DNA from 3 places in the Kitasatospora sp. NPDC056181 genome. Region 1 is predicted to be linked to each of the others. Evidence: riboswitches for the same ligand, from Rfam matches in the RefSeq annotation. Region 1 holds a riboswitch; each other region holds the start of a gene.
What was found. A riboswitch is a leader RNA that binds a small molecule or an ion and turns the genes downstream of it on or off. The one in region 1 is predicted to bind cobalamin.

Region 1 (4,154 bases):
CGCCCGGTCAGCCGTCGGCCCGGTCCCGCGCCACCGACCAGGCGGCGGCCGCGCCGGCCAGGCAGAGCGGCGTGTAGAGGGCCAGGTTGAGCGGGTAGAAGACGGACCCGGTGTCGGCCCCGATCCCGGTGGCCCAGACCAGCCCGGCCAGCCCGCGGGCGAGCATCCCGCCGGCCACCGCACGGGGCCCCCAGCGCAGCGCCACCGCGGGCAACCGGCGGGCCAGCCCGTCCAGCACCCCGCCCCGGGCGAGCACCAGCGCCGCCCCGGAGAACAGCGCCGCGGCGAGCGGCAGCACCACGGGCGGGGTGAACGGCACGTCGGCGTTGAGCACCGCCCGGGAGAGCGACGCGGAGTCGGCCGCGGGCCAGGTGCTGCCGGTGGCCCAGTAGACGTGCAGCAGGCCGTCGGCGGCGAGGACGGTGGCGACGGCGAGGGCGGCGGTACGGCGACGGTTCACGGTGGTCCCCCAGGGGATGCGACGGTGTGGCACCCCCAGGAGCGGCCCGGCCCGCCGGACGTTCCCGTGGCGAGCGTCACACCGGAAAGCCCCGGGAGCGAGGGAACGTCCGGGCCGTCCGCCGCCTCTGTTGCGGATGTGGATGGTCCCGACACCCGAACCGCGAGCGATGTCACCGCCCTGGTCCGCGCCGCCCAGCGCGGCGACCAGCTGGCCGTGAGCGAACTGCTGGAGCTGGTCACGCCCTACGTCCGCCGGCTCTGCGGCCCGATCGCCCTGGACGACGGCCCCGACGCCACCCAGGAGGCGCTGATCGCCGTCTTCCGCAAGCTCGGCCAGCTCCAGGACCCGGCCGCGCTGTTCGGCTGGGTCCGCTCGATCGCCGTCCGGGAGGCGGTCCGGCACGTGCGGCGGGTCGCCCGCTGCGTCCCGGCCGACCTCTCCGAGCTGCCCCGCCCCGGCGACCCGCAGCTGGCCACCGACATCGAGGACGTCCTCGCCCGGCTCAGCCCCGAACACCGCGCCGTCCTGGTGCTGCGCGACCTGGAGGGCCTGGACGAGCGGTCCACCGCCGACCTGCTGGGCGTGGCGGCCGGCACCGTGAAGTCCCGGCTCTCCCGGGCCCGACTCAGCTTCCGAAGGGCGTGGCAGCAGTGAGCACGCAGATCCCCTGGCCGGTGGCGGCCTTCGATCCGGTGCGCCGGCTGCACGTCGTCGCCGCCGTCACCCCCGGAGCCAGCGTCCGCGAGACGGTGATCGACGCGCCGTTCGACCGGGTCTGGGCCGCCGCGGCCGACCTGGAGGACGGGCTGCCGCGCTGGCTGCCGGACCTGCGTTCGGTCCGCCTCACCGCGGGCCCGGCCGACGGCCGCGCCGAGGCCCTGGTGGTGGGCCACAGCCGCCTGCGGGCCCGCTTCGACGTCGAGCTGACGCCGGGCTGGTGCCTGATGCGCAGCCGCTTCCTGCTCGGCGGCATGGCCGCCCGCCCCGAGCCCGGGGGCACCCGGTTCGCCTTCCTCGGCGCCTTCCGCCTCCCCGCCGCCGGCCTGGTGGCCGGCGCCCTGCGGCCCGCGACGGACCCGCTGGCCCGGCGCTCGCTGCGCCGCTTCGAACGGCTGGTGCGGGAGGGGGCGGGCTGACCCGGGCCGCCGGGCGGCCGCCGGCACGACGCGCTCCGGGTGGAGCGGGTGGGACGGCGCACGGAGTCCGCACCCGGCCGGGGCGGGTGCGGTGCGACCGCGCCGGGCGTTGGGTCAGCCGGCCGCGACGGCGGGCTCGTGGTCGGTGGTGCCCGTGGTGGCCGGGGAGGTGTCGGGCGCGGGCTCGTGGTGCTCGGCGGCGGCGCACTCGTCCAGCAGGGGGCGCATGGCGTCGTCCACGAGCCGGTAGCGCACCACACGACCGTCCTTGTCGCCGGTGACCACTCCGGCCGTGCGGAGCAGCCGCAGCGCCTGGGAGACGGCGGGATCGCGCATGCCGGTGGCCACCGCGAGGTCGGTCACGGCGAGCGGACCGGCACGGTGCAGGGCGAGCAGCAGGGAGAGCCGCCCGGGATCGGCGAGCAGCGAGAACCGCTCGGCCCAGGACCGGACGTGTCCGGTGTCGCCGATGGCGGCGATGGCCTCGCAGACCCGGTGCCCGTCGATGGTGCGCTGGCCCGCACGGTCGGCCGGTACGAGATGCATGCGGACATTCTTGCAGCCCCGGCCTGTGATCCTGGACACCTGCGCAGGTGCGCAGCCTTGCAAGGGTGATGCGCGGCCCCCTACGGTGTAGCCCGCCGTGGTGTTCGGGAAGACCGGTGACGGACCCTCAAGGTCCAAGTCCGGAGCGGCCCTCGCCACTGTGATCGGGGGAGTCGTCCGTACCCACGACGCCACTGGGCGCATCGCGCGCCTGGGAAGGCGGGTACGGAAGCCCCGTCAGCCAGGAGACCGGCCACGGCATCTCACGAACGTCATTCCACGAGGTGCTGGAGCGTGATCCGCAGATGACCCTGCCCGAAACCGCCGCTGCTCCGGCGGCGCCGTCCGTCCTGCCCACCTTCCGGTGGAGACGAGAGGACACCATCCGTACGGCCGGGCTGGTCGGGGTGATCCTGGCCATGCACGTGGTGGCGTTCGGGACGCTGATCTTCCTCGTCGCGCCCGAGAAGTACGAGGTCGGTACCCAGGTCTTCGGGGTGGGTCTGGGCATCACCGCCTACACCCTCGGCATGCGGCACGCCTTCGACGCCGACCACATCGCGGTGATCGACAACACCACCCGCAAGCTGATGGCGGACGGCAAGCGGCCGGTCTCGGTGGGCTTCTGGTTCGCCCTCGGGCACTCCTCGATGGTCGTCCTCATGGCCACGCTGGTGGCGGGCGGCGCGCAGCTGGCCAACACCCTGATGGACGACGAGTCGACCACCCACAAGTGGCTCGGCATGATCGGCACCTCCGCCTCCGGCGCCTTCCTCTACCTGATCGGCGCGCTCAACCTGGCCGCCCTGTTCGGCATCCTGAAGGTGTTCCGGAAGATGCGGGCCGGGCACTTCGACGAGGCGGAGCTGGAGGAGCACCTCAACTCGCGCGGCTTCCTGGCCCGGGTGCTGAACCGGGCGACCCGCTCGATCACCCGGCCCGGCCAGATGTTCCCGGTCGGCATGGTGCTCGGCCTCGGCTTCGACACCGCGACCGAGGTCACCCTGATGGTGATGGCCGGCTCCGGTGCGGCCTCCGGCCTGCCCTGGTACGCCATCGCCTGCCTGCCGCTGCTGTTCGCCGCCGGGATGAGCCTGTTCGACACGCTGGACGGGACGTTCATGAACTTCGCGTACCAGTGGGCGTTCTCCAACCCGGTACGCAAGGTGTACTACAACCTGACCATCACCGGGCTGTCGATCGCGGTCGCGTTCATCATCGGCACCATCGAGCTGGTCGGCGTCCTGCACGAGAAGCTGGACCTGACCGACCCGGTCAGCGGCTGGATCGCGGACATCTCGCTGGACAACGTCGGCTACGCGATCGTCGCGCTGTTCGTGGTGGTCTGGGCGGCGGCGATCGCCTACTGGCGGCTCGCGGGGGTCGAGCAGCGGTGGAGCCCGAGCGCGAAGGCGGCGGTGCCGGGGGCGGCGACGGCCGTTTCGGAGAGCGGCGCTTCGCCGACCGGCGCGGCGCAGTCCGTCACCCCGGAGGGCGCCACCCCGGGGCCGGCGAAGTAGCGGTGGTCCCCGCCCCGCCGCGCTGAGCGGCCCGCGGACGTGAAGCGGCGCCCGCCCGGCCCCCGTGAGGGCCGGACGGGCGCCGCTTCGGCGTTCGCGCGCGGGCTCAGCCGCGCCGCTCGCCGTACCGCCGGTGGAAGCGCTCGACACGGCCGGCGGTGTCCGTCGCGCGGGACCGGCCGGTGTGGAAGGGGTGGCTCGCCGAGGAGACCTCGACGTCGACCACCGGGTAGGTGGTGCCGTCCTCCCACTCGACCGTCCCGTCGCCGGTCAGCGTCGAGCGGGTCGGGAACGCCAGCCCGCCGGCCTTGTCGCGGAAGACGACCGGGCGGTAGGCGGGGTGGATGCCGGGCTTCATGAGGGCCTCCTTCGGGGGCGGGACGGGGGAGAGGAGCGGGCCGGTTCAGCGCTCTTCGCGGAAGTCGGCGTGCTGCCGCGCGACCGGGTCGTACTTGCGCAGCACCAGCCGGTCCGGGTCGTTGCGGCGGT
Region 2 (4,154 bases), on a different contig from region 1:
TCATGATTCTCCAAGGGGGCCCCGGGCGGAAGGAACGGCAGCGAACCCGCGGCCGGCACCCCGCCCTCGATCAGCTTCCACAGCGCGTCGGTGTCCGCGTGCTCCTCGATCAGGTCGCCCAGCCGGTCGAGCCGGGCCTCGCGCGCCTCGGCGAACAAGACGTCCGGCGCGGGCGTGAACGCCCGGCCCGACAACCCGGCCACCTCGCGCAGCAGTTCGCGCCGGAACCCGTCGTTCTCCAGCGCGCCGTGCCAGGTCGTCCCCCAGACCGAGCCCACCCGGCAGCCGTCCAGGAAGGCCTCGCCGCCCTCCACCGCGACGATCCCGTGGTGGATCTCGTACCCCTCGACGCGCTGCCCGTACGCCTCGCCGACCGGCCGGCCGAGCACCTTCTCGGCGCCGAACCGGACGTGCGTGGGCAGCAGCCCGAGGCCGTCGACGGCGCCGGCCTTCGACTCGACCTCGTCCACGATCTCCCGCGCCAGCATCTGGTAGCCGCCGCAGACCCCGAGGACCGGCAGCCCCGCCGCCGCCCGCGCCTTGATCGCCGGCTCCAGGCCGCGCTCGCGCAGCCAGGCGAGGTCGGCGACGGTGGCCCGGGTGCCGGGCAGCACGACCAGGTCGGCGTCGGCCAGCTCCTCGGGCCGGGTGGCCCAGCGGACCAGGACGCCCGGCTCCTGGGCCAGCGCGTCCAGGTCGGTGAAGTTGGAAAGCCGGGGGAAGCGCACCACGGCCACCCGCAGCACGTCCGCGCCGAGCGGCCCGCGCCCGGCGGTCCGGTCGACCACGGTCGACAGGTCGAGCGAGTCCTCGGCGTCCAGCCAGAGGTCCGGCAGCATCGGCAGGGTGCCCAGCACCGGGCGGCCGGTCAGCTCGCGCAGCATCTCCAGGCCGGGCGCGAGCAGCCGCGCGTCGCCCCGGAACTTGTTGACGAACCAGCCGGCCACGTGCCGCTGGTCCTCCGCCGAGAGCAGTGCCAGCGTCCCGTACATCGCGGCGAACACCCCGCCGCGGTCGATGTCGCCGACCACCACGACGGGTAGTCCGGCGGCGGTCGCCAGGCCCATGTTGGCGATGTCGCGGTCGCGCAGGTTGATCTCGGCGGGCGAGCCGGCGCCCTCGCAGACCACCACGTCGTAGCGGCGGCGCAGGTCGGCCAGGCACTCCAGGGCGCGCTCCAGCAGGACGGGCTTGCGCTCGCGGTAGTCCAGCGCGCCGACCTCGGCGACGGGTCTGCCGAGCAGCACCACCTGGCTGCGGCCGTCCGCGCCCGGCTTGAGCAGCACCGGGTTCATCGCCGCCTCGGGCTCCACCTTGGCGGCCTGGGCCTGCATCGCCTGGGCACGGCCGATCTCGGCGCCGTCGGCGGTGACGAAGGAGTTCAGCGACATGTTCTGCGCCTTGAACGGCGCGACGCCGACACCCTGGCGGGCCAGCCAGCGGCAGATGCCCGCGGTGACCACGCTCTTGCCCGCGTCCGAGGTCGTTCCGGCGACCAGCAGTGCGTTGCTCATGCCTTTCCCCTCCTGAGGGCCGCCCGGAGCAGCAGGTGCCCGGCGACGGTCGTACCCAGCGCCAGCGCGCCCACCCTCCGGGACAGCACACAGGCCCGCTCGATGTCGTCCACCCCGACCGGCCGCAGCTCCCCGCCCAGCACCGGCCGGTGCTCGACCCTTCCCCAGCCCTCGGCCGGGGGGACCCCCGGCCCGGGGGAGGCCCCGTCCCCGTACCGCAGGGTGCCGCCGAGGCGGACGCCGACCGCGCCGGCGAAGGCCGACTCGGCCTGGCCCGCGTTGGGGCTCGGGTGTGCGGAGCCGTCCCGCCGCCAGACCCGCCAGGCGGTCCGGGGCTCGGGCGCGGCGGCCACCGTCAGCAGGGCGGTCAGCCGGGCGCCGGGCCAGCCCGCCACGTCGTCCAGCCGGGCCGAGGCCCAGCCGAACCGGGCGTGCCGCGGCGAGCGGTGGCCGACCATCGCGTCCAGGGTGTTGACGGCCCGGAACGCCAGCAGCCCGGGTGTGCCCGCGACCGCGCCCCAGACCAGCGCGTTGACCACGGCGTCGGCGGTGTTCTCGGCGACCGACTCGACCACCGCGCGGGCGATCTGCTGCTCGTCCAGCGCGCTCGGGTCGCGCCCGCACAGGTGCGGCAGCCGCTCGCGGGCCGCCGTCAGGTCCCCCGCGGCGAGCGAGCGGCCGATGGTCCGGGCCTCGCGGGTCAGCGAGGTGCCGCCGAGCACCGTCCAGGTCGCGGCGGCGGCCAGCGCGGCCCGCCCCGCCGGGCGGCGGCCGAGGACGCGCTCGGCGGCCACCGCACCGGCGGCGACGGCGCCCACGCAGAGTGCGGTGTAGGCGGTGCCGACGGCCCGGTCGTCGCGCCAGAGCCGCTTCTCCAGCCGGCCGGCCGTACTGCCGAAGACGGCCACCGGGTGGCCGCGGCGCGGGTCGGCGAACCGGGCGTCGGCGAGGTACCCCGCGACGGCGCCCACGGCGAAGGCCGCGGCGCGGGTCAGCGGGCGCACGACGGACAGCAGAGGGCTCGGAAGGTCGGGGCAGCCTGCATCGCGTGCGTGTCCTCACTCAGGGTCCGCGCCCTGGATCGACGTACCGGGGGCGAGAGTCTCCTGGCTTCCGGGTCGGACGCACCCCCGGGCCTTCCAGCGGCTTCTGACGGCCCGCCGTGGCTGTTCCGAACGTGCTCCCCGGTGACAGTGGCGGGACCGCGCCGGACTCGCACCGGCTTCCTCTGCATGCCTCCGTATTGGCTGAAGGATCCCATCACGCGGCCGAACCGCGAGTCAACCAAGGTCACGGAGGGGTTGGTCACACGGTCTGCACGGTTCCCGCCCCGGTTTCGGCCCCGTCGCTACCTCTGATCATCACCCCCCGCAGGGGCATGACAGCCTGTGTGATCGTCCAGCGGCATGTAGACCCCTACAGCGGTGCTTCGTGCGTTCGGCGGCTGGGGCACCGAACCACCAGCCCCTACCGTCGGGTCCCATGCGACGCAGACAGCCCCCCGCCGTCCCTCCGGTGCCCTTTTCGCCCGCGGCCGCCCGCGCGCACCGCGCCGGCCTCGGCCTGACCCCGGAACAGGTGGTCGAGGGCATGGCCGCGCACGGGGTCCGGCTGGTGCCCGCCCACGTGCTCGGCTGGGAGGGCGGCGAGCTGCGCCCCGCCGAGGAGGAGTTCATCGCGCTGGCCCGCGCCCTCTGGTGCCCGCCGGCCCAGCTGATGGGGGTCCGCCCGGCCCGGCTGCGGGACTTCCGGGTCGCCCGCGAGCTCGGCCAGGAGAACGCCGCCCGCCGGATCGGCATGCCGCTGCCGCACTACCAGCGGGCCGAGGCCACCGACCGCTGGGACGGCGACGAGGAGCAGACCCACGCGCTCGCCCGGGTGCTCGGCCTGACACTGCGCGAGCTGGTCGCGGTGACGGGCCGTCGGGACGAGCTGGACCAGCGGCTGCGGCAGTGCGTGGACGGCCGCTGGCAGGCGCAGGTCCGGGCGATCGGCCGGATCGTGCCGGTGCACGAGGAGGACCTCGCCGCCGTGCTGGCGGTGCTGCAGAACGAGAACCAGGTCTCCTCCCACTGGGGCGCGGGCAGCTGGGGCTCCCCGGCCCCGGCGGCGCGGCACTCCGCGGGGCGGGAGCAGCCGCTCGACGAGCGGTTCTGGGAGCTGCTCGGCCGGCGGGACACCGAGATCCCGGTCTGACCGGAGGGCCGCACCCCGCGGCGACGCCGCGCCGAGGTGAAGCCGTGTCGAGGTGCCGAGGTGAAGCCGGGCCAGGTGCCGAGACGATGCCGTGCCGAGGTGACCCCGTCCCGGTGCGGCCGGTGCTCCTCGGCGTGACGGGCGTCCCGGTGGGTCCCGGTGGGTCCCGGTGCGGCCCGGGGGCCCGGTGTGGCCCGGTGTGACCCGGACGGCCGTGTCCGGTGGCCGGCCGCCGCCTCCGCGAGTGGACTGGTGGGCACACTGCCCAGTCCGCGACCTACAGAGCGGGGAGCGATATGCGTTGGGGAACCGCAGCCGTCGTGGCGGCCGCCGCCATCGGTGCCGGTGCCGGGGCCGCCGTGCTGGTCATCGGCCGGAGGGCGTCCGAGCGGATGGTCCACCGGGTGAAGGCCCCGGGCCGACCCGCCGGCCCCGTCCTGGTCA
Region 3 (4,154 bases), on a different contig from region 1:
CTGGGCGTCGGACCGCGCACACGCGGGCTTCGGGCTCCAGTCGCACTGTCTAGATTTTCAGTCTAGACTACGGATCTAGATCCCCAGAAACCGAGGTGAGGCCATGCCGACGCCAGAGAACGAGCCCACACGGCCGCAGTCCCGCCCCTCACCGAAGAACGCGATCGGGCCCGCGCCGAACGCGGAGCCCGGGGCCACCCCGCAGCCGGCTCTGGCCTCGGTCGACCGGAAGCGTCAGCCCACCGGCGACGAGGCGCGGGGACGGGCGATGCGGGCCGCTATCAGCGCCATCGCCGAGAAGGGCCCCGCAGCCGTGCGGATGTCGGACATCGCCGCGCGGGCCGGCATGAGCACCGGGCACATCCTGTACCACTTCGGCAAGAAGGACCGCCTCCTGCTCGAAGTCCTCGCATGGAGCGAAGCGGACCTCGTGACCCGGTTCCAGCAGGCCGCGGACCAGGCCGCCTCCCCCTCGGAGAAGCTGGCACTGTTCGTCCGCTTCTACCTGCCCCGCCACCAGGGCGACGAACGCTACGCGCTGTGGACGCAGGTGCTGGCCCAGCGCCACGACGACGCCGGCCGGCAGCTCCTCACCGCACTGTCCGACGCCTGGGAAGAGCACCTGGAAGCCATCCTTCTCGAAGGCCGGGCCCTGGGGCAGTTCGCCGACGTGGATCCGTCCGAGTTCGTCATCAGGGCCGTGGCCATGCTCAACGGGCTGTCCGGAGACGTGATGTTCGGACGCCCGCGCTGGCAGCACGCCTCCGCGCACACGTTCGCCCTTTCCGCTCTCGAACGGGAACTGCGGCCGACCGGTCGGGCGTGACGGGTCGACGACGGAGACGCGGCCCGCTGGATCGGCAAGAGCGCGGCCGGCCGGCCGCCCTGCCGGCCCGAGCCCCAGCACCCGGCCCCGGCCCTCACCCTTACTGAGGCTGCCGCCGACGGTGACCACCCGGCGGCCGCACCGCCGGCGCGGCGCCCGGGCGGGTGGAAGTGCCCAGCCGACCGGGCGCGCCCATGATCCGGGTGGCGGGCCGGGGCATGCGTCCGGGGGCCGTCTCGGCCGAGCGGGTCCGAGGAGGGCGGCATCCATCCCGACGGCACGTCAGGCTGTCGCCAGGGGCCGTGCCCACCTGTGCTCCGCGTCGATCGCACCACCCGGGCGGTGCTCGGCGCAGTGGGATCCCGATGGCGCGACGCGAACCCGGACCTCTGGACTTACTAGGACGTCCAACTATATGGTCGATGACAGGTCCGCGGTGTCAGGGAAGCCGGTGTGAGTCCGGCACGGTCCCGCCACTGTGACCGGGGAGTTCGTCCTCGCAGATGAAGGCCACTGGCAGCCAGCCGGGAAGGCCCGGGGGCGCGCGGTGATCCGGGAGTCAGGATACCGGCCGCGGGTGGTTCGTGTTTTCCACGAGGATGGAGACGACACGCATGACTCCGGGCTGCTGTTCCCGTTCCGCTGCCGTGCTGCCGACCGTCAGGTGCCACCGCGCCTGACGGTAGGTCAACAACGCCATTTCGCGACGACGCATGACCGTGCGCCCGATCGCCGGCGATGGCGCTGCTCTCCATTCCTCCTCTCCCCAACCCTGTCGAGAGAAGGAACCCGATGGTCCGAGAACTGACCCACTTCATCGCCGGCAAGCGCACCGCCGGCACGTCCGGCCGCTTCGGCGACGTGTACGACCCCAACACCGGCCGGGTGCAGGCCCGGGTGCCGCTGGCCGACCGCGCCGAGGTCGAGGCGGTGATCGCCGACGCCGCGCAGGCCCAGCCCGCGTGGGCGGCCTGGAATCCCCAGCGGCGGGCGCGCGTCCTGCTGCGCTTCCTGCAGCTGGTCGAGCTGGAGAAGGAGGAGCTGGCCAGGCTGCTCTCCGCCGAGCACGGAAAGACCGTGGCCGACGCCCACGGCGACATCCAACGCGGCCTGGAGGTCGTGGAGTTCGCCGCCGGGATCCCGCACCTGTTGAAGGGCGAGTTCACCGACAACGCCGGCACCGGCATCGACGTGTACTCGATGCGCCAGCCGCTCGGCGTGGTCGCCGGCATCACGCCGTTCAACTTCCCGGCGATGATCCCGCTCTGGAAGGCCGCGCCCGCGCTGGCCTGCGGCAACGCCTTCGTCCTCAAGCCCTCCGAGCGCGACCCCTCGGTGCCGCTGCGGCTGGCCGAGCTGTTCCTGGAGGCCGGGCTGCCGCCGGGCGTGCTCAACGTGGTCAACGGCGGAAAGGAGGCGGTGGACACCCTGCTGGGGGACCCGCGGGTGGAGGCGGTCGGCTTCGTCGGATCCACCCCGATCGCGCAGTACGTGTACGCGACGGCCGCCGCCCACGGGAAGCGGGCGCAGTGCTTCGGCGGTGCGAAGAACCACATGATCGTGATGCCGGACGCCGACCTCGACCAGGCGGCCGACGCGCTGATCGGAGCCGGCTACGGCTCGGCCGGTGAGCGGTGCATGGCGATCTCGGTGGCGGTCCCGGTGGGGGAGGAGACCGCGGACGCCCTGGTGGCGAAACTGGTCGAGCGGATCGCCGCACTGAAGGTCGGGCGCTCGGACGACCCGGCGGCCGACTTCGGGCCGCTGGTCGGACGCGACGCCCTGGACCGGGTGCGCGGCCACCTGGACCTCGGGGTCGCGGAGGGAGCCGAACTCGTCGTGGACGGGCGGGACTTCCGGCTGGATGGCCACGAGGACGGCTTCTTCCTCGGCGCCTCGCTGTTCGACCGGGTCACGTCGGACATGCGGATCCACCGGGAGGAGATCTTCGGGCCCGTCCTGACCGTGGTGCGTGCCGCCGACTACGAGGAGGCTCTGCGGCTGCCCAGCGAGCACGAGTTCGGCAACGGTGTCGCGATCTACACCCGGGACGGCGACACCGCCCGGGACTTCGCCCGCCGGGTGAACACCGGCATGGTCGGGGTCAACGTGCCGATCCCGGTGCCGATCGCGTACCACACCTTCGGTGGCTGGAAGCGCTCCGCGTTCGGCGACCTCAACCAGCACGGGCCTGATTCGATCCGCTTCTACACCCGCACCCGCACCGTCACCTCGCGCTGGCCCTCCGGGGTCAAGGAGGGCGCGAGCTTCACCATGCCGACGATGGGATGAGCGCCGTGCACGACCTCACCGAGGATCAGCGCGCCATCGCGGACACGACGAGGGCCTTCGCCCGCGAGCACCTCGCCCCGAACGCGGTCGAGTGGGACCAGACCAAGCACTTCCCCGTTGACGTGCTTCGCAAGGCGGCGGATGTCGGCCTGGCCGGCGTCTACGTCCGTGAGGAGTCCGGTGGCTCCGGACTCACCCGCGCCGACGGCGTCCTCGTCTTCGAGGCGCTGGCGACCGGCTGCCCGTCCATCGCCGCCTACCTGTCCATCCACAACATGGTCGCCTGGATGATCGACCGCTACGGCGACGACGCCCAGCGCGCCCGCTGGCTGCCCGGCCTCTGCGCGGCCGAACAACTCGGCAGCTACTGCCTCACCGAGCCCGGTGCGGGCTCGGATGCCGCGGCACTGACCACGCGGGCCCGCTGGGACGGTGACCACTGGATCCTCGACGGCGTCAAGCAGTTCGTCTCGGGTGCGGGAGCCTCGCAGGTGTACGTGGTGATGGCCCGCACCGGTGGACCGGGGGCAGGCGGGGTCTCCGCGTTCGTCGTGGAACGCGGAGACCCGGGGGTCTCCTTCGGGCCGAACGAGAACAAGATGGGCTGGAACGCGCAGCCGACCCGGCAGGTGCGGCTGGACGGTGTCCGGCTGCCCGCCGACCGGCTCCTCGGGGCCGGGGGCGAGGGCTTCCGGATCGCCATGAAAGGGCTGAACGGCGGCCGGCTCGGCATCGCCGCCTGCTCCCTCGGCGGCGCGCAGGACGCCCTGGAGAGGGCCACCGGTTACTTGGCCGACCGCGAGGCGTTCGGCGCCCGGCTGCTGCACGCCCAGGCCCTGCAGTTCCGACTCGCCGACATGGCCACCGAGTTGGAGGCGGCCAGGTCGCTGCTCTGGCGGGCCGCGACCGCCCTGGACCGGGGCGATCCCCGGGCGCCGCAGCTGTGCGCGATGGCCAAGCGCTACGCCACCGACACCGGCTTCGAGGTCGCCAACGCCGCGCTCCAACTGCACGGCGGCTACGGCTACCTGGCCGA

Region 2: linked by a shared signal. The riboswitch ahead of ACFC1F_RS07700 (cobalamin biosynthesis protein) and the one ahead of ACFC1F_RS30445 (HoxN/HupN/NixA family nickel/cobalt transporter) in region 1 are both predicted to bind cobalamin.
Region 3: linked by a shared signal. The riboswitch ahead of ACFC1F_RS27035 (CoA-acylating methylmalonate-semialdehyde dehydrogenase) and the one ahead of ACFC1F_RS30445 (HoxN/HupN/NixA family nickel/cobalt transporter) in region 1 are both predicted to bind cobalamin.

Annotation. Positions count from the first base shown of each region.
Region 1 covers NZ_JBHJUK010000102.1:20,406-24,559, reverse strand. Annotated here, with positions in the region: gene ACFC1F_RS30465 (DUF3995 domain-containing protein) at 8-460, opposite strand; gene ACFC1F_RS30460 (RNA polymerase sigma factor) at 599-1,117, shown strand; gene ACFC1F_RS30455 (SRPBCC family protein) at 1,114-1,599, shown strand; partial or broken gene ACFC1F_RS30450 (ArsR/SmtB family transcription factor) at 1,804-2,145, opposite strand; cobalamin riboswitch at 2,227-2,418, shown strand; gene ACFC1F_RS30445 (HoxN/HupN/NixA family nickel/cobalt transporter) at 2,451-3,665, shown strand; gene ACFC1F_RS30440 (type B 50S ribosomal protein L31) at 3,772-4,023, opposite strand; gene rpmG (50S ribosomal protein L33) at 4,069-4,154, opposite strand, start outside.
Region 2 covers NZ_JBHJUK010000012.1:22,322-26,475, forward strand. Annotated here, with positions in the region: gene ACFC1F_RS07690 (putative cobaltochelatase) at 1-4, opposite strand, end outside; gene ACFC1F_RS07695 (cobyric acid synthase) at 1-1,514, opposite strand, end outside; gene ACFC1F_RS07700 (cobalamin biosynthesis protein) at 1,511-2,509, opposite strand; cobalamin riboswitch at 2,614-2,744, opposite strand; gene ACFC1F_RS07705 (XRE family transcriptional regulator) at 2,997-3,710, shown strand; gene ACFC1F_RS07710 (alpha/beta hydrolase) at 4,007-4,154, shown strand, end outside.
Region 3 covers NZ_JBHJUK010000081.1:26,862-31,015, reverse strand. Annotated here, with positions in the region: gene ACFC1F_RS27040 (TetR/AcrR family transcriptional regulator) at 104-826, shown strand; cobalamin riboswitch at 1,226-1,417, shown strand; gene ACFC1F_RS27035 (CoA-acylating methylmalonate-semialdehyde dehydrogenase) at 1,619-3,118, shown strand; gene ACFC1F_RS27030 (acyl-CoA dehydrogenase family protein) at 3,115-4,154, shown strand, end outside.